3 regions of the Phocaeicola coprocola genome follow, and region 2 is predicted to be linked to each of the others. Evidence: riboswitches for the same ligand, from Rfam matches in the RefSeq annotation. Region 2 holds a riboswitch; each other region holds the start of a gene.
The links. Region 2 has a riboswitch for cobalamin ahead of ACDG22_RS00400 (TonB-dependent receptor plug domain-containing protein). Riboswitches for the same ligand answer to the same signal wherever they lie in the genome.
Positions count from the first base shown of each region.

Region 1 (4,440 bases), 580 kb from region 2:
CTCCATGCACTGCTATTCACGCAGGCACAATATAAAAACCACATTCCGGTGAAAAGCGATTCACTGCTCCGGATAGCGGAAGCATACTATCGGACAAGCAGCGACTCCCTGCACAAGGCATGGACACTTTTCTATTTGGCACAGTATTACAGGGATTCGGATGAAAAGGAAAAAGCACTCTCATATTTTCAGCAGGCGAATATAGCAAGCCGGAATATAGAAAACAATCAATTCAAGTTCCTGCTCAATTTACACTGGGCAGGTCTATTAACTAACGAAGATGCCTACGAAAAGGGAATCGAAAAATATCAAACGGCAAACAGATACGCTATTTTACTGAAAGATACCTTAAAACAAATAAACCTATATGGAAAATGGGGATGGTGTTGTTTGCTAAAAGAAGAGGATGAACGTGCAGACAGCCTATTTAATGTCGGATTAACATTGTCCGCAACTACAAAAGACCGAATTTACGACAAATATCTATTAAACCGTTTATCTTTAACGGCAAGAGAAAGAAAAGATTACAAACGGGCACTGGAACTGGTAAACCGCAGTTTATCGCTCGCAAAGGATTCCACCGAGCTATATCCGTTATGGGGTAATAAGGGAAAAATCTTGCTGGAGATGAACCAATACGATTCGGCACACTTCTATTTAAGCAAGGATACGAGAGATTATGATCCATATTTCAGAGTATCCCGCTATTTAGACTGGAGTATATACGAAGAAAAAATAAAAAATCTTCCCAAAGCGCTGGAATACAGCAAGCGGTATGCCGAACTGCTGGATACCATCTATCAAGAACGGCTGGATTCTAAAGTGGCAAACCTCCAGCACAAATACGACTACTCCTTGATTCAGAGTGAAAACAAGCTGCTGAAAATCAAACGACAAAGACTGTATATATCACTGACAGCCATCTGCATGGCGGTACTGACCGTAGCTGTTATATTCTTCTATAAACGCAGGGAAGAGAAGCGTAAACTGGCAGAACAGATGCAATCAAAAGACGACCTGATGAAGGAAATGAGGCTGCAACTGCAAGAAAAGACCATCGACCTGCATGCTGCACAGGAAAAAATCATCGAAAAGGAAACAGCTCTGGACAAAGAACTTTCACAAAGGGAAAAGATGAGAAGCGAATACTCTTCAAAGGAGGCTGCCATGAGAAAGGAAATCCTGCGCCACAGCGAAATCATCAGAAAAATGGAACAGCTCAATAAAATGAGCCAGCAGGATAAAATACAAAGCCGGTCGGTAGTGCTCTCCGACGAGGAACAGGACAATCTGGCGGAAGTTATAAACATCTGCTACAACAACTTTACCGACCGGCTTTGGAAAAAGTTCCCGACACTGACAAAGGCGGACATCTCGCTTTGCTGCCTTATCAAAATCGGCATCTCAAACAGCAACATGCTTTACCTGCTCGAAACCAATAAGGTCGCCTTGAAGAAACGGAAAAACCGCCTCAAACACGACAAGATGGGTATGGACGAAAACGATTCGCTGGATGAGTTTATCATGGAATTCTGACAAGCATTATGCTCACTCTTTCACCCATACATGTTCTATCTCTACGACATACATTTTATGGAATCCGCCATGTCCTTCGCCGTACCAGCGGCTTACCAGTGAGGCATCGATAAACTGCTCGGGCTTTATCATATCGGCATACAGTTTTCTGCATTCCAGTACCATACGTGCCTGCTCGTAGGCAATGTTTCCTTCGGGAGTGGCAAAAGGTTTCAGTCCGGTAGCCGCTACCTTATCAATGTCGCGCCCAGATTTGGAACCACAGATTTTATGTATATCTTTATGCTCTTCGCCCAGGAAAGACAGGGTAAGCGTTTCTCCCTCTTCAATAAACTGGTAGGTATAACGCTCGGGACGGATGAAAATAAAGGCTACGGGCTTTGCCCACAAAACACCGGTTCCGCCCCAGCTTGCCGTCATCATGTTAAACTTTTCCTGTGTTCCGGCCGTTACCAGCATCCATTCCTTACTGATAGCGTCGAACATGTTATCTTTCAGTTCCGATACATTTATTTCTTTCATACATGCATATATTTAATGATTCATTCAGACAAAACTACTAAAATTATCGGTATTCTCCGACAAAAGAGTTCTTAATACAAAAACATTTTCAAAACAAAAAAACTGTATTAAAATTCAGAAAAATAAATTATCTTTGCCATCGATTGGTTCCGGAAGGTTGTTTCGACCCGACGGATTAAAAGGGAATCGGGTGAAAGTCCCGAACAGTCCCGCTGCTGTGAAGCTCATCAAGCACGTTGACAATTACTCATTGCCACTGGATAAAACCGGGAAGGTGTCAAAGCGTGTGAGTCAGTCAGAAGACCTGCCATCGTTTTTATTAATTAACCGAACTCGGGGGATAGGACGGTTGAACGTTTTACATAATGCTTAATAAACTTTGCTATTCAGTAATGTTTACCCTGCTGGTGTGGGGTATAAACATGTGTGCACCCGTACATGCACAAAATAAGTTAGATAGTGGGTCAGTAGAAATTTAGTGGGGATTATTTTTTATACTCGTAAAGTATTGCTTACTTCGCATTATGAAAAACGATTATTTGAATATGCTAGCCAGCCTCGTGTTGCCGGCTCAGATATTAGATTACTTTCTTATCTCTGGAGTTGAACAAACCTCTCAAGAGATTCATATTAGTCTGGATGAAAAGATGAATTCCAAGTTAAGCAATGACGAACATTTTGAATCCAAAGGTTTTATGGAAGCTGTTAATGTGACAGACTTTCCCATACGGGACCATAAGGTAATCCTCAAGATCAGACGTCGTCGTTGGACGGACTTGCGCACAGGTAAAAGTTTCAGTATTCCCATCGACCTCGATGTTGTAGCCAAGGGAACCAGATACTCCAAAGAATTTGGGGCTTTTTTAAAAGAAACGTATGGAGACATCCCCAGTGACCTGCCGTACGCTTGAGGAATTCTATCATATAGATGGTCATACATTTGAAAAACAGTACAAGGAGGTTCTCAGCGGATATCGTAATTGGGAACAGTTATCCCATGCCGGTGAATGGATGCTGTTTCCGGAAAATATGGGACCGTATCTGGCGATTGACGAGACCTCACTCTCCAACGGTGAACTTTACACCTTTGTAACCAACCGTGATGCCTGTACGAGAGAGTGCTCCCTGGTAGCTGTCGTGGCAGGAACTAAATCAGAGGATGTAATAGCTGTACTGCAACGAATTGACGAGGAAAGCCGTTATGCCGTTAAAGAAGTGACACTTGACCTTTCAGACTCCATGCGCAAGATTGTACGGACTGCATTTCCTGAAGCCAGCCGTGTGATAGACCGTTTTCACATTCAGAGATTAGCTTGTGATGCTGTGCAGGAATTACGCATCAAACACCGTTGGGATGCCATACAGCAGGCCAATGAGGAAATGGAAGAAGCTAAGCGGAAGAACGAAGATTATGTCCCATACCGATATTCCAATGGCGATACCCGTAGGGAATTACTTATACGCTCCCGGTATCTGCTTTTCAAGTCAGCTGATAAATGGACAGAAAAACAGAAGCAAAGGGCAGCAATCCTATTTGAGGAATACCCTGACATCAAAAAGGCATACGGTTTGTGCCATTCCCTGCGGATGATTTTCTCTAAGAACACCATAAAGGACGCTGCACGTCTGGCTATGGCACGATGGTATAATAAAGTAGAAGAAGCAGGGATGCATTCTTTTAATGTCATTGCTGCTACTTTCTATGAGCACTATGATGAAATACTGAATTTCTACAACCATCGTTCTTCAAATGCGATGGCAGAATCGTTCAATGCAAAAATTAAACTGTTCAGAGCAAATCTAAGAGGAGTAGCTGATAAGAAGTTCTTTTTATTCCGCATTGCGAAGCTATATGCGTATCCCCACTAAATTTCTACTGACCCTAGATAGTCTTCAACATCTGAACGAGGTTGTTGTGACGGCGCGTGCCGTACAGAAAGAGATTTTTCCGGTACAAGAGTTATCGGGCAGGCAGCTTCATCAGCTCAGTTCGCACAACGTGGCCGACGCATTGCGCTATTTTTCCGGCATACAGATCAAGGACTACGGAGGAGTAGGGGGGACTGAAAACGGTGAATATCCGGAGTATGGGAACCAACCATGTAGGTGTGTTCTACGACGGCATCGAGCTGGGAAACGCACAAAACGGTACGGTCGATCTGGGAAGATTCTCGCTCGACAACATGGAGTCTGTCACGCTGTACAACGGGCAAAAGAGTGCCATCTTCCAGCCGGCAAAGGATTTCGGCTCGTCGGGTTCCATCTATTTACAGACACGGACGCCTCAGTTCGAAGAAGGAAAGAAGTATAACGTAAAGGCTTCGTTCAAGACAGGTTCGTTTGGTGTGGCAAATCCATCCATACTATGGGAGCAAAAGCTTG
Region 1 is NZ_JBGKGM010000001.1:701,859-706,298, forward strand. Features, by position in the region: gene ACDG22_RS03030 (tetratricopeptide repeat protein) at 1-1,536, shown strand, start outside; gene ACDG22_RS03035 (flavin reductase family protein) at 1,549-2,058, opposite strand; cobalamin riboswitch at 2,185-2,384, shown strand; gene ACDG22_RS03040 (ISAon1 family transposase N-terminal region protein) at 2,583-2,969, shown strand; gene ACDG22_RS03045 (ISAon1 family transposase) at 2,935-3,927, shown strand; partial or broken gene ACDG22_RS03050 (TonB-dependent receptor) at 3,911-4,440, shown strand, end outside.
Region 1: linked by a shared signal. The riboswitch ahead of ACDG22_RS03040 (ISAon1 family transposase N-terminal region protein) and the one ahead of ACDG22_RS00400 (TonB-dependent receptor plug domain-containing protein) in region 2 are both predicted to bind cobalamin.

Region 2 (4,440 bases):
TTGGCTATATTCTGTCCCAACGCATAGCGTTTGCCGGAAAACAGCATGGAATACGACAAGTCTACCCACGGTGTTTCGAGTACTGCCTGTCCGGAACCTGACACACGCGGTGTATAGGCTATCTGATGCTTATACGTTTTTCCTTCAAGAGTAGAAGGATCTGAGTTCGTAACATCCAGCGCACGCTGATAAGTGTAATTACCCGATAGGCTCAACACATATTTTTCTGCCGGCTGTACACTAACACTTGCTGTAAAGTCTATTCCTTTTATATCGACTTTGCCCAGATTTACCATACTCCAGATAAACAGGTTCTTGGTCGGTATCGCTACTATCTTGTCGGTTATCCGGTTGGAATAAGCATCCACTGTTGCCGATACATAAGGAAGCCAGTCAGAAATGCGTTTACTATATGTCAGTCCGACATTCAGCTGGCTGGCATTTTCCGGCTTCAGACGAATATTACCGGTCTGTCCGTAATACAAATCATTAAAACTCGGCAAGCGGAAAATATCTTTATAAAAGAAACGGATACGAAACTCCTCTGAAGCAAATGGCTTAAATGATACACTGGCATACGGAGAAAGTTTCCGGTGTCCCCCGGCACTGTTGCCTTTTGCTACATCTTCATAAATAACTGTAGACAAAACAGAAGCTGAAAGCGTCATCCAGTCGTTGACATATTTCCCAGCCAGCGCAGTAAGCCATGAGTAACGCACTGGCTTGGCAAAATCTTTCAAGTCGCAGTTCATACGGTTAACGATTCCGTCGGTTGAAAGAGAAAAAGAAAGACAGTCCAGCGCCCGGAACAACACTGCCGTAGAAAGATAATATTCCTGCTGAAAATAACTGTTCTCACTTTGTCCGGTAGTTCCTTTATAATCTGGGTCCAGATAATGCTGGTAGGTCCAGTTCCATTTGCCCGAAGCCTGAAACACCCATTTACGGCTGAACTCTTTTTTATACTGGCTCTGGATGAAAATATTTTTATCCCACAAATGTTGTGAGGAATAATCGTAGTACAAAGTTGTTGCATTGGGAAGCCCGCGTAACGACTGACAATAATAAGCTTTCAGCTTCCATTGTTCCGTATCAGAAAAATTACCGAACAGACCTGCCTCGGCACGGAATGTCTGCACTTCCGTATTCTTGCGTTTTTCACGACTCGACTGATCACCTTCCTCGCCGTAATATAATGTATAAGGATAATGCCCATCGGATGACATCCATTCCGCATCTGCTGTCAATGCCCATTTTTCACCCAGTTTCTGTTCATACAAAACTGAAGGATTCACCAGTCCCCATGAACCCGATTTCACAGATGCGTTCAGATTAACAGACTTGTTATTCTGAAAAACAGGAGTAAGTGTCTGGATATTCAAAATTCCAGCTGAAGCGAAAAAACGTGCAGGCTGAAAAATCTGGTCACTTTGCCCGTTGCTTAACATCAGACGGTCTACATTTTCCAATGAAAAGCGACCGATATCCACCTGTCCGGTCTGACAGTCGGTAACAGCTATTCCATCGTATCCCACTACTGTATGCTGTGCTCCCAGACTGCGTATAGAAACTGTTTTCAGTCCTCCTATTCCTCCATAATCTTTCACTGTCACACCAGAGAAGTGTTTGACAGCATCGGATACCTGCATCACATTCAGGTTTTTCAGCTCTTCGTGAGAAAAGATCTGAAGAGGAACAGCCGAACGAACTTCACGCGTCTGGTAGCGGTCGGAAACCACAACCTCCGGTATGGAATAGACTTTCGTTGTATCTATTTCCTGACTGCCATAACATTGAACGGCACATCCAATCAGCATCATCCAACTACATACAATATACTTCATATTTTCTCAATACTTAATGTAACAGCAAAGGAACAGCCTTTGCATTGCCTGCGAAAAATAAAGCAATGGGGTGAACAGATAGAATATGCACCGAAAAGTCATCCCACGCTTTTTCCTCGAAAGCTGTGAAGAAATATGCATGGCAGGTCTTCTGACTTATTCCTAGTCGCAAACTACCTTCCCGGAAACAAACATTTCTCCAGTGGTCTGAACGACTGTTTGCGACATTTATATAATATGGAATTTACAGCAGCGGGACTGTTCAGGACTCTCACCTGATTCCCTTTTAATCACCAGATTATCTTCTAAAAACAGATAATCTCTTGAACCAATGCGCCACAAAGGTAAAAAGTTTTTTCAATAAGCCGAAAATATTCTGTATTTTTGTAGACAAGCAACTATAAACATATAAATTATGGCAAAAGAACTCGAATTGAAGTACGGCTGTAATCCTAACCAGAAACCGGCACGTATCTTTATGCAAGAAGGAGAGCTACCAATTGAGGTATTGAACGGACGTCCCGGATATATCAATTTTCTGGATGCCCTGAATGGATGGCAGTTAGTAAAAGAACTGAAAGAAGCTACCGGCCTGCCGGCTGCAACATCATTCAAGCATGTCAGCCCTGCAGGAGCAGCTATCGGTCTGGAGCTGGATGATACAATGAAGAAAATTTATTTCGTAGACAACCTTCCTCTTTCTCCTTTGGCAAATGCGTATATTCGTGCGCGTGGTGCTGACCGTATGTCGTCTTACGGCGACTTCATTGCGCTGAGTGATGTATGCGACGAAGCTACAGCACGTTTTATCAACCGCGAAGTTTCTGACGGAGTCATTGCTCCGGGATATACAGACGAAGCACTGGAAATTCTGAAGAATAAACGTAAAGGAACATATAATGTTATCAAGATAGATCCGGAATATCGCCCTGCTCCGATAGAACGTAAAGATGTATTCGGAATCACTTTCGAACAAGGACGTAATGAAATCAAACTGAACGGCGACGATTTATTCGCAAACATTCCTACTCAAAACAAGAATTTCCCGGAATCAGCACGCCGCGACTTGATGATTGCACTGATTACATTAAAATATACACAGTCGAACTCTGTATGTTATGTAAAAGACGGACAAGCTATCGGTATCGGAGCCGGACAGCAGAGCCGTATTCACTGTACTCGTCTTGCAGGAAATAAAGCTGATATCTGGTATCTACGCCAGCACCCGAAAGTATTGAATCTGCCTTGGGTTGAAAAAATACGCCGTGCCGACCGTGATAATACAATCGATGTCTATATCAGCGATGAACACGATGACGTACTTGCCGACGGTGTATGGCAGCAGTTCTTTACAGAAAAGCCGGAAGTGCTGACTCGCGAAGAAAAACGTGCATGGCTGGATACACTGAAAGGTGTGGCTTTGGGATCGGATGCTTTCTTCCCCTTCGGTGATAACATAGAACGTGCCCACAAGAGCGGAGTAGAATACATTGCACAAGCCGGTGGTTCAGTGCGTGATGACCATGTAATAGCTACATGCGATAAATATGGCATAGCTATGGCATTTACAGGTATCCGTCTCTTCCATCATTAATTGCACAGTCCATAGAATATTAAAAACAATAAGCGGACAGCATAAGGTCTTCATTCCCCCCTATAGCTGTCCGCTCCTTTTATTTTTATAAGTACCTAAAATTTATATCCAAAAGTTGCAAAGATTCCCAAGTTGCGAGGTCCTTTTTCCCACATACGGGCCAATCCGAATTCACCTTCTACACCTACAATATAATGACGGAAATCCAAATTTATACCAGCCTGTATACCTGCATCGAAACGACGGAGACCGTCCCAGATTTTGATATCTCCCACACACGCATCATTAAACGTACCCCACGATGAAGTAACATCATCTGCTTTCTGTTCGGTTTTACCCACTATTCCACAACCAATATATCCACCTCCAGAAATAATCACATCAAAATTCTTTGGGGTTCCGATATGGAAAGCTGCCAATAACGGCATTTCAAAATAATTCTGATTAACGGTTTGTTTGGTATCGTTTACCAATGAATATTTTGCACCTTTGGAAGTCCAGTTAAGACCAGTCTGAAAAGACACCCAACCTGTAAGAGGGATATCTACACCTACACCTATCCGCTGATTAAACAAAGCTTTTGCAGATCCGAATCCATCTCCCATCCATGAAGAGGCACCCAAACCAACTTTCACGTTCCATACCGGTGCTTGAGCATTAACAAGCATAGCCGATATCATACACAAGACTAAAAGATACAGTTTTTTCATATTTCAGACTTTTTTGTTAAGAAATCACATCTATTCTGCCAGCAGCGCATCCCAATAAAGGATTCAGTGCAAACTCCTAAAAACAAATATAGGAATATAACTAAATATTGCAATCAAAAGAAGGGAAAAAGAATTGAAAAACAACGATAATGGCTAAAATATCCGACATTTTTACATCTGTCTGTTTTTATAATACAATAAAAAAGCCTCCCGCATGCTAGTTCATGCGAGAGGCTTTCAGTATATTCATAGAATTTTATTCAACCGTTCTGATTAAAACTCATAATCGATA
Region 2 is NZ_JBGKGM010000001.1:124,736-129,175, forward strand. Features, by position in the region: gene ACDG22_RS00400 (TonB-dependent receptor plug domain-containing protein) at 1-1,820, opposite strand, end outside; cobalamin riboswitch at 1,970-2,192, opposite strand; gene ACDG22_RS00405 (phosphoribosylaminoimidazolecarboxamide formyltransferase) at 2,260-3,438, shown strand; gene ACDG22_RS00410 (porin family protein) at 3,534-4,148, opposite strand; gene ACDG22_RS00415 (outer membrane beta-barrel protein) at 4,422-4,440, opposite strand, start outside.

Region 3 (4,440 bases), 1.8 Mb from region 2:
CCGGTTGAGAGCATGTCTTCTGTAAGCGTGATATCATCCAGGTGGGTGTCGATTTCCTCCGGAAGTTCTACACCAAATTCATTACCTTCTTTTTCTTCAGGCAAGTCAAGCTTGAGCCAGCGTGCCATTTTCGAAATAGTCATTCCCTGTATAGTAAGCGATAACAGAGTAATGAAGAATACGATATTGAACAACTGGTTTGAGCCGGGAATTTGTGCTATTACCGGATAAGTTGCAAAAATAATAGGAACGGCTCCTCTTAGTCCTACCCAGGAAATAAAAACTCGTGCCTTATTAGTGATTCCTTTAAATGGAAGCAGGCACAAAAATACACTGACCGGGCGTGCTATCAGAATCATAAAGACGCCGATAAGCAGAGCTGTTACAGAGATATCGAGCATTTCATGAGGATTGACCAAAAGTCCCAAAGTCAGGAACATGATTATCTGGAACAGCCATGTCAGTCCGTTCATGAACGTATTGGTTTCTTTCCGGTAAGCCAGTCGGGCATTTCCAACAATCATTCCGGCGATATATACTGCCAGATAGCCGTTTCCTTTAACCAGGTCGGTAAGAGTAAATGTGATGAAGACCAGACTAAGCAGAAGAATCGGGTAGAGAGCACTGTTGGAAAGTTCTATTTTATTGACAAGCCAGACAGCGAACTTACCGAAGGCGTATCCTATGACTCCTCCGAACAGGAACTGTATAAATAAGTCTTTCAGTATGACTGTTACGTCGAAATTGCTTCCGCTGCCGATAACCTGAATCAGTACAATGGTAAGCATATATGCCATCGGGTCGTTACTTCCACTTTCCAGCTCCAGCATGGGGCGGAGATTGTATTTAAGGTTCATGCGTTGTGAGCGCAACAAGCTGAATACCGAAGCCGAGTCTGTAGACGACATGGTTGCAGCAAGCAGCAAAGAAACCATCAGAGTAAGTTCTATGTTGGCATGCGTGTAATGCGAAAGGAAGAAAATAAACAATCCGGTAAGCAGTGTGGTGACCAATACTCCCACAGTAGAGAGCAGTATACCTTGTTTTAAGACTGGTTTGATATCGGCGTATCGGGTATCCATTCCTCCCGAGAACAAGATGATGCTGAGTGCCATCATGCCGATAAACTGAGCGTCTGAAGCACTGTTGAACTGAATGCCGAGACCGTCACTGCCGAAAGCCATACCTACCAGCAGGAATAACAGCAGGGTAGGGATACCGAAACGATATCCGGTTTTGCTGATTAGAATACTTGTAAAGATTAAAATAGACCCGACTAGTAAAATATTTTCTGCAGTAATCATAGATGATATCAACTTTTAATATAAACACAAAGTAAACAAATAAAATTGGATTTTGGTTCACCTTTTATTGCATTATAAGTACTTATTGCATATATTTGTCACAGTTTTGTTCCGTCGGGCTTCCGATTGGTATATGCGAGGCCACGGATGAAAAGGGAATCGGGTGAAAGTCCCGGACAGTCCCGCTGCTGTAAGCTCCTTTGTAAAGGTTTGTTTACTACTTCAGGTCACTGCTTTCTTCTGTTTGAGAAAGTGGGAAGGCATAACAAACCGGAGTAAGTCAGAAGACCTGCAAAACGAAATCATGCTTGTGCTCTCGAGGAAAGAGTAGCAAGAACTATGTTTTTACTATGTTAATATTGAGGAAGCTGATGTGAGAATGATTATTTCTCATATTGCTTTGTTTATTGTAGACCGATAAATTATTATAATCATGGCAAATGAACTGAAGAAATACATACTATCTGCCCATATAGTACTTATGGTCTTGCTGTTTTCCGCTTGTAACGGAAAGAGCAAGACCTCTTTTATGCAAGAAGGAGGTGATACACTGAATTTACGCTATGCAGAGAATCTGCAAATTGTAAAATACCAGCATTATACTCAGGTTACCCTGCGTAATCCCTGGGACACACTGAAAACGTTGCATACATATTTGTTGGTCAATAAACAGGATTCGTGTCCTTCATCCTTGCCGGAGGGTACAATTGTTCGGGTTCCTTTATCAAACTCCCTGATATTCTCGTCTGTGCACTGCGGACTTTTACAGGAGTTGGGCGCACTGGATAAAATAAAAGGAGTATGTGATTTGCAGTACATCCGTGTTCCTGCTATATTGGAAAGTTGTCGGAAAAAAGAAATAACCGATGCGGGGAGCAGTATGAATCCGGACATAGAGAAAGTGATAGACATGCATCCCGACGGTATCTTGCTTTCACCTTACGAAAACAGTGGTGGTTACGGACGTATAGAAAAGCTGAATATACCGATTCTTGAATGTGCCGACTATATGGAAACTTCAGCATTGGGGCGTGCCGAATGGGTACGTTTTTATGGGTTGCTGTTTGGAAAAGAGGCTGAGGCAGACTCTTTGTTTGCTGGGGTAGAGGAGGCCTATCTTTCACTCCGGAATCAAGTGAAAGACATAACACCGAAACCGACTGTCATTACAGAACTGAAAACCGGTGGTACATGGTATGTGCCGGGGGGAAACAGTACAATGGCAAAACTGTATGCCGATGCGGGGGCACGGTATATATTTGCCGATATTCCTCAAAGCGGTTCTGCTTCTTTGGCTTTTGAAACAGTATTCGATAAAGGACAGCACGCCGATTTCTGGCTGATAAAATACAATCAGCAGGTGGATAAAACTTATAGAGAACTGAAGAGTGACTATGCGCCATATGCCAATTTTGATGCGTTCCGCAATCGTCGGGTATATGGATGTAATACCAGCCGCATTTCTTTTTATGAGGAAGTACCTTTTCATCCAGAATTGTTGCTCAAGGATTTGGTAAAAGTATTTCATCCTGATATCTTGAAAGATTATACTCCAAGATATTTTACTAATTTAGCGGAGTGATATCTCAGAAAGTGTGTGCATGAAGACAAATAGAGGATATATATATGGTTGTGTACTTGCTGTAATGATTGTGCTGCTTATGGCAGCCAATCTGGTTTTCGGTTCGGTAGATATTCCGGTGAAAGCCGTAGCAAACATCCTTTTTGGCGGAGAAGTAGAAAAAGACAGCTGGCAGTTTATCGTATGGGAGTCGCGTGTTCCTCAGTGTATCACAGCTCTGCTTTGTGGAACGGCTCTTTCTGCGTCGGGCTTGATGCTGCAAACCGTATTTAGTAATCCGCTTGCCGATTCTTCTATTTTAGGTATCAGTTCGGGAGCAAGTCTGGGAGTTGCACTTGTTCTGCTGGCAGGTGGAGGAAGTATCATTGCCGGAGAGTTTGTACTTTCAGGTTTTCTTTCTGTAGTGGCTGGGGCATTTGCCGGTGCGGCTTTGGTGATGGCAATCATTTTATCTCTGTCTGCCATAATTAAAAATACGGTGATGTTGCTTATTGCCGGTATTATGATAGGTTATGTAGTTTCTTCCATCATCTCATTATTAAACTTCTTTTCTACAGCCGAAGGGGTACACTCGTTTGTACTTTGGGGAATGGGAAGCTTTGGTGGCGTGTCGATGAAGCAGCTTCCCGGCTTTTCCATCATAACGCTGTTGGGATTGCTTATCGCGGTGTTGATGATAAAACCTCTTAATGCTCTGTTGCTTGGCATTCGCTATGCAGAAAATCTGGGTGTAAATATACGCAGGGTACGCAACTGGCTGCTGATTGCTACCGGATTGCTGACTGCGGTAACTACAGCCTTTTGTGGTCCGATTGCCTTTATCGGACTGGCTGTTCCTCATATGGCGCGACTAATGTTGGGCACATCCAATCATAATATGCTTATGCCGGTAACGTTGCTTACGGGAAGTGCTGTCGCACTGTTGTGTAACCTGATTTGTATTTTACCCGGAGAAGCAGGCATTATTCCACTCAATGCCGTGACTCCTCTTCTGGGAGCTCCGGTCATTATTTATGTTATTATCAATCAGCGTAAGATTCAGTATTTTAATTAAAAATGAAAGTACAGTCTGTTGTCATAGAGGCCAAGGATTTAACTATCGGTTATCGGCATGGTAAGCGGGGAGAAGTAGTTCATAGTCATTTAAATTTTGCTTTGTGCCGTGGTGAGCTGACTTGTTTGCTTGGATCAAACGGTGCGGGAAAGTCGACACTTCTTCGTACGTTGGCTGCTGTCCAGCCTCCTTTGTCGGGGGATATTACTTTACTAGGTAAGCCGTTGGCCAGTTATTCTCCTAAAGAGCGTTCTTGGAAAATTGGTATTGTTCTGACGGATAAGACACAGGCTGGAGGATTATCCGTACGTGAACTGGTTGCCTTGGGACGTCAGCCTCATACCGGATTCTTCGGACGTTTGGGAAAAGAAGATCATGAAATCATCGACCATGCGATGGAAGCAGTCGGCATGGCGGAAAAAGCTTCAAAATATACAGCGGAACTGTCGGATGGAGAGCGTCAGAAAGTGATGATAGCCAAAGCACTGGTTCAGGAATGT
Region 3 is NZ_JBGKGM010000001.1:1,915,357-1,919,796, forward strand. Features, by position in the region: gene ACDG22_RS07875 (potassium/proton antiporter) at 1-1,304, opposite strand, end outside; cobalamin riboswitch at 1,395-1,615, shown strand; gene ACDG22_RS07880 (ABC transporter substrate-binding protein) at 1,750-2,886, shown strand; gene ACDG22_RS07885 (iron ABC transporter permease) at 2,906-3,940, shown strand; gene ACDG22_RS07890 (ABC transporter ATP-binding protein) at 3,943-4,440, shown strand, end outside.
Region 3: linked by a shared signal. The riboswitch ahead of ACDG22_RS07880 (ABC transporter substrate-binding protein) and the one ahead of ACDG22_RS00400 (TonB-dependent receptor plug domain-containing protein) in region 2 are both predicted to bind cobalamin.